Regions from separate parts of the Streptococcus pyogenes genome, predicted to be linked through region 1. Evidence: predicted binding sites of a transcription regulator. Region 1 holds the regulator's gene; each other region holds the start of a gene.
The links. Region 1 encodes CtsR, which represses protease genes until heat stress. Its sites were predicted from a motif close to TTGGTCAAAAAAGGTCAAANA; they were not measured.

Region 1 (3,288 bases):
CTGTTTTAACTGCCTCATTTGATATCGAGACATTATGGTAGGTCTCATAAGATAATTTTAGGCCCATCAAAATCTGATAAGCATCTTCTGTATTAGGTTCTTCAATTAATATTTTAGCAAAACGACGCGAAAGAGCTGCATCTTTTTCAATATGTTTTTGGTATTCTTCTTGAGTTGTTGCTCCAACCATATGAAGAGTGCCGCGCGATAATGCTGGTTTTAAAATGTTAGCCGCATCAAGTGTACTGTCAATACCACTGCCAGAACCCATAATAGTATGTAGTTCATCAACAAAAAGAATAATCTGACCATCAGCTTCAATATCATCAATGATTTGATTCATGCGCTCTTCAAAATCCCCACGAAAACGGGTTCCTGCTACCACACTCATCATGTCTAATTCTAGGACACGCATCTCCTTAAGTTCATAAGGAATAGCGCCATTTGCAATCCGTTGAGCAAGGCCATAAGCAAGCGCAGTTTTACCAACACCTGCATCACCTACCAAGACAGGATTGTTTTTCGTTTTACGACTTAGTACCTGAATCATACGAGATACTTCTTGGTCACGTCCAATCACCGATTCTAACAAACCTTGTCTTGCCATTTCAGTCAAATCTCTTGTGAAATCACTCAACTCACCAGCTGTACTTGGTGGCTTCATCATATCTGAAAAGGTCCCTTGTGTTTTCGTTTTTTTAGGCTTACGTAGTTCGTGAATAGCCTTGATCATTTCCTTACTGTAACCTGCATGACGTTCTATTGCTTTTCGCAAGTCAGCTAATCGCGGCTGCCCATTGCCGTTATCTTTTATCTGATAGCCAGCTATTTCTAACAAACGACTCGCCATAATATCTGGATTCAATAAAATAGCAAATAAGACATGCTCAGAGCCGACTTCTTGATCCCTAGTGATTTGGCTAATAGCCTGCGCAAAAGCTAACAAGTTAGTCAAAGTTTTAGATTGAGGTCTGAAGTCTACACGAGACAACTGTTCTTTAGGGGTTTTGCCCATGGCTAAAATAGCTGCAGCTTCATATTCTTCTATGGCGACTTGGGCATCATATTCACTTAAAATCATATTTGCTAAAGAATTATCTACAGCTACCATAGCTAACAAAACATGCCAAGTTTCCAGGCAATGGCTATCAAAGCGAGCAGCTTGGAACTGCGCCTGTCTAAAAATGTCTTGCATCTTCGTTGAATACATAATCATTAATTGCTTCCCTTTCTGTCAATTCGTTGCAATAAGCGATAGAGCATTCGTGCACGAATAGTTGAACCATCAGTTCCTAAAACATCATCAGACGCCACAGCCAAAATGATATTTCCCTCACGCTCTGTCAATAAGTGTTCGTCAAAAAGCAATTGTATCGAGTCCGTGAAAACTTGCTCACTGATACAGTCTTCAATAGTTGCCATTAAATTGCCAATCAGATGGTGTTTGTCTGAAAAATGAACCTTGGCAATACGAATATAGCCTCCACCACCTCGTTTACTCTCTACTTCATAGCCTCGACTCTCCGTAAAACGGGTTTTAATGACATAGTTGATCTGACTTGGGACAACTTGAAACGAATCTGCTAGCATGGACCGCTTAATTTCTGCTATTCCTGACTTAGCTAATAATTCTTTAATATACTCTTCAATGCTGTCTGAAGTATTTTTGGTTGGCATGCTGTCACTCCTTTGCTTGCGGGCTACTCTAAAAACTTAGTAGCACCACGTCAATACATTTTGACTAAAACTGACTATTATTATAACAAATACAAGACCTTAAACGCAACTCTTAATCATTAAAGGTAACTGGTAGAAATCAAAAAAGCAGTTGCTGTTTCCAACATCTGCTTCTCTTTAGTTACTTTAACCAGATTAGGCCAATTTAGTGATATTGACTGCTTGAGGTCCACGTTGACCTTCTTCGACGTCAAATGCCACTTTTTGTCCTTCTTCTAACGTTTTAAAACCATTAGTTTGGATGGCTGAAAAATGTGCAAAGACATCTTGACCGTTTTCAGTTGAAATAAAACCAAAACCTTTTTCAGCATTAAACCATTTTACTGTACCTTGTGCCATATACATCCACTTCCTTTCTAAAAATCATTTGTAAAAATAGAGAGAAATAAAGATGTTGAAACACAAATACTAACTCAAAAACTAATTTACTCACTAAGAGTAACACATTTTATAACACTTGTCAATAACATGCTTAAAAACATTAAGAATATAGTTGCATTGTAATGGGTGGTTACTTTATAAAGCTGACTATGGTAAGGTAAACAAGTAGAGATTCAACTCTACTCGCTCTCACATCACCGTGTCTATCGTTAAGGTGCACGGCAGTTCAACTAACTTTTAACGCATATCGTTTAAGGGGGTAAGAACTCTGACCTTTATTTGCAATCGTTTACCAATTTTGGCCATAGTATTTTTCATACCTAATAATCAGGCTCTAAAAGACATCTTCGGGAAATTTGACCGACTTTTGACCGACTTTATTTCTTTTTTTCTCTTTTTTTATCCTGCCGCAAAAAATAAAAACCTTGATTTAACAACGTTTTCACGAAGTTAATCAAGGCTTGTTTTGTATATAAAAGGCGGTAGACGGATTTGAACCGACGATCAAGCTTTTGCAGAGCCGTGCCTTACCACTTGGCTATACCGCCACAACAAAGATTATTTTACCCTAATTCCACAAATCCGTCAAGCACTATTTGCACAAGACATATCCAATTAATATAACAGCCATTCCCTGATCTCATGCCAAAATAGGTTACAATATTAGCGATTAGGTAACCATAATATTAAGTTGCCTTAACGGAATCAAAAAAGTTTTTTGTAAACGCTTTAATAACAATTATATTTTCTGTAGATTATAATTAAATTAACCTTTGATTTAACGGCATCTTCAGCTTATTTAGAATCATTTTAATTAATGTGATTTATTTCACAACTTAATTGTCAGAAAATAATCGCTGATTTCCCAGTAAAATCAAGGGTTTCTGAGTAGACATAATCTTGTTGTTCTTTTATAATACAAGTATAAAACTATAAAAAAGGAGGACAACTATATGTCTCTAATTGGAAAAGAAATTGCTGAATTTTCAGCTCAAGCTTATCACGATGGAAAATTCATCACTGTTACAAATGAAGACGTTAAAGGAAAATGGGCAGTTTTTTGTTTCTACCCAGCAGACTTTTCATTTGTTTGCCCAACTGAACTCGGTGACCTTCAAGAGCAATACGAAACACTGAAATCTCTTGGTGTAGAAGTTTATTCTGTCTCTA
Region 2 (3,288 bases), 530 kb from region 1:
TCCACAATAACGCCGCCATCCATAAACATCACACGGTCTGCGACTTCTTTAGCAAAGCCCATTTCATGAGTCACAATAACCATAGTCATCCCAGATTTAGCCAAATCTTGCATGACAGCCAAGACCTCACCCACCATTTCTGGGTCTAGAGCTGAAGTTGGTTCATCAAAGAGTAAAACATCTGGATCCATAGCCAGTCCACGCGCAATCGCAATCCGCTGCTGTTGCCCACCAGAAAGACTAGCAGGATAAGCCTTGGCTTTTTCTGATAATCCAACTTTGTCCAACAAGCTCAAGGCTGTTTTGTCAGCCTCTGCTTTAGCCATTCCCTTAGTTTTGATTGGCGATAAAGTGATATTTTCTAAAATAGTCATATTGGGAAAGAGGTTAAACTGCTGGAAAACCATTCCCATTTTTTCACGCATGCTGAAAATATCATTCTTCTTATCGGTAATATCAATCCCCTCAAACCTAATCTGTCCCTTAGTTGGTACTTCCAAAAGATTCATGGTTCGAAGTAAGGTCGATTTTCCAGAACCAGAAGGGCCAATAATCACCACAACCTCTCCTGGCATAATGTCTAAATCAATTCCCTTAAGCACTTCATTGTGCCCATAATACTTGTGCAAGTCTTTAATTGAAATAATAGCCTCAGTCATCAATGATTACCTCCTTGCGCCATGTGACGTTCTAAGACTGCCAATAACTGTGCCATCACTGTTGTGACCATTAAGTAGTAAAAAGCAGCCACCAGTAAAGGGGAAATTGGAGAATAAGTAGCCGTTACCACCGATTGGGCACCATTCCAAAGTTCCATCACTCCAATGGTTTGTAAAAGAGCACTATCCTTAATAATGGTAATAAATTCATTTCCTAAGGCTGGCAAAATATTTTTAAAGGCCTGAGGCAAAATCACATAACGCATGGCATTTTGAGGACGAATACCTAGTGAATAAGCTGCTTCTAATTGCCCTTTTGGTACAGCCTCAATACCTGCTCTAACAATTTCTGAAATATAAGCACCGCTATTCAATGAAATGATAATAATTCCAGGAAGTAGTCTTGAAAAGTCCAAGTCTAAAACCCCAAAACCAATAGTAGGCATATTGTTAAAATGCATCCAAGCAAAGGCAATCATGATTTGAACCACCATAGGTGTTCCCCGAAAGATCCAAACGTAAAGATTAACGACCCAGGTCAACGGCTTCACATGACTACGCTTAATCAGGGTTACCAAGACACCAATAAGGGTTCCAAAAAAGACAACGCTGACTGAAATCATAATGGTGACAAGTACACCGTAGTTAAAGTAGGCCCAGTATTTGGGCAAAAATGACAAATCCATTTATATCTCCTCATAAGTCCTAGGTTCATTACAATAAAGATAATTATACCATCTGATGAATATTAATACAATACTTTTTGACAATAAAAAAACCTGCCTCAGGCAAGTCTCTTTACTATGTCAAGCTTAATATAATAAATCGTAGATTTCCATTGCAATCAAGTCAATGCTATCAAAGGAATATGACTCACGCGCTTCAACATCACGCAATGTGAAAACAGGTCCATTTTCAGGATCATTTGAAAAGGCAACTTCTGCAACAACAACACCATCGCGTTCAAAATTTCGCTTGAGATTACCGCCATCTGTCACCATCAACTCCAAACGATTGATGATTCTCACCAAATGTGATTCCATTTCGTTTCTCCTATTCGTTTTTTATCCCTCTTATTTTAACACAAAACAAGGGAAACTAACAAGGAAAGTAATATATTTATTGATATTTTACTTTTTTTACTCTTTTCAATGATTTTAAACATTTGCTCATTGGAAACTTAATAAAGTTACTCTGTCATGTTACTCTCTAAAAGCTAACGCTAAAGCGATAAACTTTTTACTTGATTTCCCAAGCCGTGGTGCTATAATATGAATATAAAGTTTGACCATTTTTGACTAAATGACTTTGACTTTTAGATAAACCCTCGGAGGTATATTATGCTGTGTCAAAATTGTAATTTAAACGAATCTACTATTCATCTTTATACAAGTGTTAATGGAAAACAAAGACAGGTTGATCTCTGTCAAAATTGTTATCAAATCATGAAATCCGATCCTGCCAATTCTATTTTAAATGGCCTAACCCCAGGATATAGAGCACAAGATAGATCCACAAGTCCTTTCTTTGATGACTTTTTTGGTGATTTGAATAATTTTAGAGCTTTTGGTAATCTTCCAAATACCCCACCTACTCAGGCAGGGCAAAATGGAAATGGCGGAGGACGCTATGGTGGTAACTACAACGGACAACGACCTGCTCAGCCACAAACACCAAATCAGCAAGCAAAGGGCTTGTTAGAAGAGTTTGGGATTAATGTCACAGATATTGCAAGAAATGGTAATATTGATCCTGTTATTGGTCGTGACGAAGAGATTACACGCGTTATCGAGATCCTCAACCGCCGTACTAAAAATAATCCTGTGCTAATTGGTGAGCCTGGAGTTGGTAAAACTGCTGTTGTAGAAGGTTTGGCTCAAAAAATTATTGATGGTACTGTTCCTCAAAAACTCCAAGGCAAGCAAGTGATTCGTCTTGATGTGGTTAGCCTCGTTCAGGGAACAGGTATCCGTGGTCAGTTTGAAGAGCGCATGCAAAAATTAATGGAAGAAATTCGCAATCGCAAGGATGTGATTCTCTTTATTGATGAAATTCATGAGATTGTCGGTGCTGGTTCTGCAGGAGACGGCAATATGGATGCTGGTAATATTTTAAAACCAGCCTTGGCCCGTGGTGAGTTGCAACTCGTTGGTGCTACTACATTAAATGAATACCGTATTATTGAAAAAGACGCTGCCTTAGAACGACGTATGCAACCCGTTAAAGTTGATGAACCTTCTGTTGAGGAAACCATCACGATTTTAAAAGGTATCCAACCGAAATACGAAGACTATCATCATGTCAAATATAGCCCAGCCGCTATTGAAGCTGCCGCTCATTTATCTAACCGCTATATTCAAGACCGTTTTCTTCCTGATAAGGCTATTGACCTTCTGGACGAAGCTGGTTCCAAAATGAATCTAACCCTCAACTTTGTTGATCCTAAAGAAATTGACAAACGTCTTATTGAAGCTGAGAATCTCAAGGCGCAAGCTACTCGAGACGAAGACTATGAACGCGCAGCTTATTTCCGCGATCAAATTACAAAATACAAAGAAATGCAGGCTCAAAAAGTCGATGAGCAAGATATTCCCATCATTACTGAAAAAACCATTGAAGCTATTGTAGA
Region 3 (3,288 bases), 450 kb from region 1:
TCATCTTATTTCCTTCACTTTTTAGTAGTTCTATTTTATCAAAAAATGAGCTAAAAAGCACTGGCATATCTTTGCAGTGCTCTATTTTAGGACCAATCCTATCCGTTCTTATTAAAGAAGTGACAGTCAACTCAGTTATTCACTAATGCTCTAGTTGTCTCATTGTCTTGAAGTAGTGTGAGCATCTGTCAAAACCTTCTTACTTTAATAAGCTAACTAAATCTGAAACGCTAATCAGTAACTAGGGGGTTGTTAACCCTTTTGATGGTTGTTTGTTTCGTCGCGATGAAGGTTACCTACAAATTGGCGGTCAATATCATCAAAAGCTGATGGTCTAATGTCTTTAACACATTTCAAACGTCTCATTTCTTCTAATTTTGTGTCTAAATCATTTTTATTAATATAAATAATGAGGTAACGAGAGCGCTTGGAATGGTAATATAAATCACCAAATTTTGATAACTTTCTGGCATCTCGGTTATAATACAGGTAAACGACGAGTCCAATACGTTCTTGTTTTTGAAACATTCTAAATCCTTTTCTATTATATTTTGGTAGAGACCAAATAAGGGTCTTGGTCTTTTTGCTGCTTTGGCGATTCCACCGGACATATTATCAGTCAAGATCCTTTGCAAGTCAATTTGTGCTTCAACAGCGCCTTTAGTAGCAAGGTAAGGGTGGTACTACAGCATTGTTATGAGATCTAGGATAAGCCGATCTACAACACCTTTAATGGCAATGCCTTTTTTAGTTTTGGCTAGCATAATCTGATTATACCACACTTTAAGTAAAAGAGACGAAGAAAGACTGGCTAGGTCATCCTTTATGAAATCGTCATAACTTCTTGCACACAGCTGCTAAGGATCATCCTCAAACTATCTCATAATTGGTTGCAAAGGGATCTGAACTGACGTTTTAACTCTTGAAGCTGTTTTAATGCAGTAGGCTGTATCATTATTTTCCTTTCTAAGAGAAAAAGCATCCTAGAAGTTTCTAGAATACTTTTGCAGAGATCCTCTTTATTTTAGTTCGTTGTTTTCCATGATTTCATCAATGAAACCGTAAGCCAAGGTTTCTTCAGCACTCATCCAATAATCACGCTCAGCATCTTTATGGATTTGTTTAATCGTTTTTCCAGCATTTTGCGCTAAGATTTTTTCTAAACGGTGACGTGTTTTTAAGAGATGTTCTGCTGCGATAGCCATATCCGTTTGTTGCGTGCCACCACCTGTACCACCCATTGGCTGGTGGATCATATACTCTGCATTTGGTAACATAAAGCGTTTGCCTTTTGTTCCTGATGAAGCAATGACTGTCCCCATAGAAGCTGCCATACCCATGACAATAGTTTGCACATCGGCCTTGATAAAGTTCATGGTATCGACAATAGCCAAGCCTGCTGAGACAGAGCCACCTGGTGTGTTGACATATAGGTAGATATCTTTAGTGTTGTCTTGCGCGTCAAGGAATAAGAGCTGCGCTATGACAGAGTTGGCCATGTTGTCTTCGACAGGCCCTGTTAACATGATAATACGGTCTTTTAATAAACGTGAATAAATGTCATAAGAACGTTCTCCACGGCTAGTTTGTTCAATAACAACAGGAATCATAATACATTCTCCAATCTACAAGGGTTTTTAGTAGCGTCATTTTGAGAGACGGCAACCCACTAGGTCATCTCTTTTTTACTGATTGTCTTTATTATAATATTTTGGTCAATAAAGGTCAAATCATAAACTTGCTTTTCCTTTAAAGAAGAGAAATCTCTCTGATTTTTTAAACAAAATCAAGAACGATTGGCCTAAAAAGGCTACTATTTGATGGTTGTCTCTTTTATTTTGTCCCAAATAAACGATCACCAGCATCGCCCAATCCTGGCACGATATAGCCATGTTCATTTAAATGATCATCAAGTGCTGCTGTGAAGATATCAATATCTGGATGAGCTTCTTGAAGTTTTTTCACCCCTTCTGGTGCTGCAACTAAACAGACAAACTTAATATTTGCTGCGCCACGTTTTTTCAACGAATCCACTGCTAAGATAGCCGAGCCACCTGTTGCCAACATTGGATCAACAAGGAAAATTTGTCGTTGGTTAATATCTTCTGGTAGTTTAACGAGGTATTCAACAGGTTCAAGGGTTTCTTCATTACGGTACATGCCGATATGGCCAACTTTTGCAGCTGGTACCAAACTTAACAAGCCATCAACCATCCCAATACCAGCACGAAGAATCGGAACAATAGCTAATTTTTTACCAGCTAACTGTTTTTGGACCGTTTTTGAGACTGGCGTTTGGATGTCGACATCTTCTAAGGGAAGGTCGCGTGACACTTCATATCCCATCAGCATCGCAATTTCATTAACCAACTCACGAAAATCTTTAGTTGATGTGGTTTGACGACGTAAGATTGAAAGTTTGTGTTGGATAAGCGGATGCGAAATAACTTGACATTTTCCCATGTTGATATACTTCCTTCTATTTTTTTACACTTTTATCATTATACCAAAAATATCAGTAGTTTGCTTGGGAAATCCTGATTTTTTATCAGCTACCTTTACTAAGCGAGATCATTAAGAAAAAAACGATTTCGATAAGCACTCACGAAATCGTTCTTGGTGTCATTATATTAATGCCAGCCTAATTTCTGACGAAGGCGACTAGCTTTGCTACCAATTAATTTATCCAGTTGATGCGTCAGCAAGGTGAGTGCCGTGTAAACCGTCATTCCCAAGCCACCAATAATGAGGAGGTAAAGAAGGCTGGTCAAGCGGCCTGTCGGTTTAAAGGCATAGCCCAATAGCCAGTTGGCCACAAACACGACCAGTCCCATTAATAAGGTTTCAATTAAGGTTAATAATAAACGTTTTTGCAACAGTTTGCGGTTAAAATGAGTAACCTGATATAGGCGTCGATACATCAAATAAATCGGCACCACTAAAGCAATCGTCGTCGCTAGTAAAGGACCATAAGCATGTAGCAAATAAATAAGCGGTATCTGTAAAACTAACTTAATCAAGATACCATAGGCAAAGTAGTAAATCGCTTTTCGATTTTCAAAAAGAGCTTGAAGCATCGGTGAAAAGAGGGTGTAAAGCGCCAGTAGCAAGGTTTGAAAGAGAACCGCCACAAAGAGGTGAATGGCACGCTCCTCGCTAGCTCCGTAAAAAACAGAATATAGAGGTCTTGCTAAAATAATTGCCCCAGTAAGAGCAGGTAACAAAAACATCACTAACATTTCAATGTTGTTAATGATTAAACGAGCAGCTGCTTTCATGTCTTTTTTG

Region 2: a site for CtsR is predicted at 1,941-1,961, ahead of B6D67_RS06830 (ATP-dependent Clp protease ATP-binding subunit). Genes of this name have one in related genera too.
Region 3: a site for CtsR is predicted at 1,712-1,732, ahead of B6D67_RS01845 (ATP-dependent Clp protease proteolytic subunit). Genes of this name have one in related genera too.

Annotation. Positions count from the first base shown of each region.
Region 1 covers NZ_LN831034.1:1,801,720-1,805,007, forward strand. The annotation lists gene B6D67_RS09505 (ATP-dependent Clp protease ATP-binding subunit) at 1-1,216, opposite strand, end outside; gene B6D67_RS09510 (CtsR family transcriptional regulator) at 1,216-1,677, opposite strand; gene B6D67_RS09515 (cold-shock protein) at 1,873-2,076, opposite strand; tRNA gene B6D67_RS09520 (tRNA-Cys) at 2,596-2,666, opposite strand; gene ahpC (alkyl hydroperoxide reductase subunit C) at 3,072-3,288, shown strand, end outside.
Region 2 covers NZ_LN831034.1:1,270,829-1,274,116, forward strand. The annotation lists gene B6D67_RS06815 (amino acid ABC transporter ATP-binding protein) at 1-659, opposite strand, end outside; gene B6D67_RS06820 (amino acid ABC transporter permease) at 659-1,345, opposite strand; gene B6D67_RS06825 (YkuJ family protein) at 1,472-1,702, opposite strand; gene B6D67_RS06830 (ATP-dependent Clp protease ATP-binding subunit) at 2,000-3,288, shown strand, end outside.
Region 3 covers NZ_LN831034.1:333,506-336,793, reverse strand. The annotation lists gene tmk (dTMP kinase) at 1-4, opposite strand, end outside; gene B6D67_RS01850 (YlbG family protein) at 253-528, opposite strand; gene B6D67_RS01845 (ATP-dependent Clp protease proteolytic subunit) at 1,020-1,610, opposite strand; gene upp (uracil phosphoribosyltransferase) at 1,834-2,463, opposite strand; gene B6D67_RS01830 (putative polysaccharide biosynthesis protein) at 2,631-3,288, opposite strand, start outside.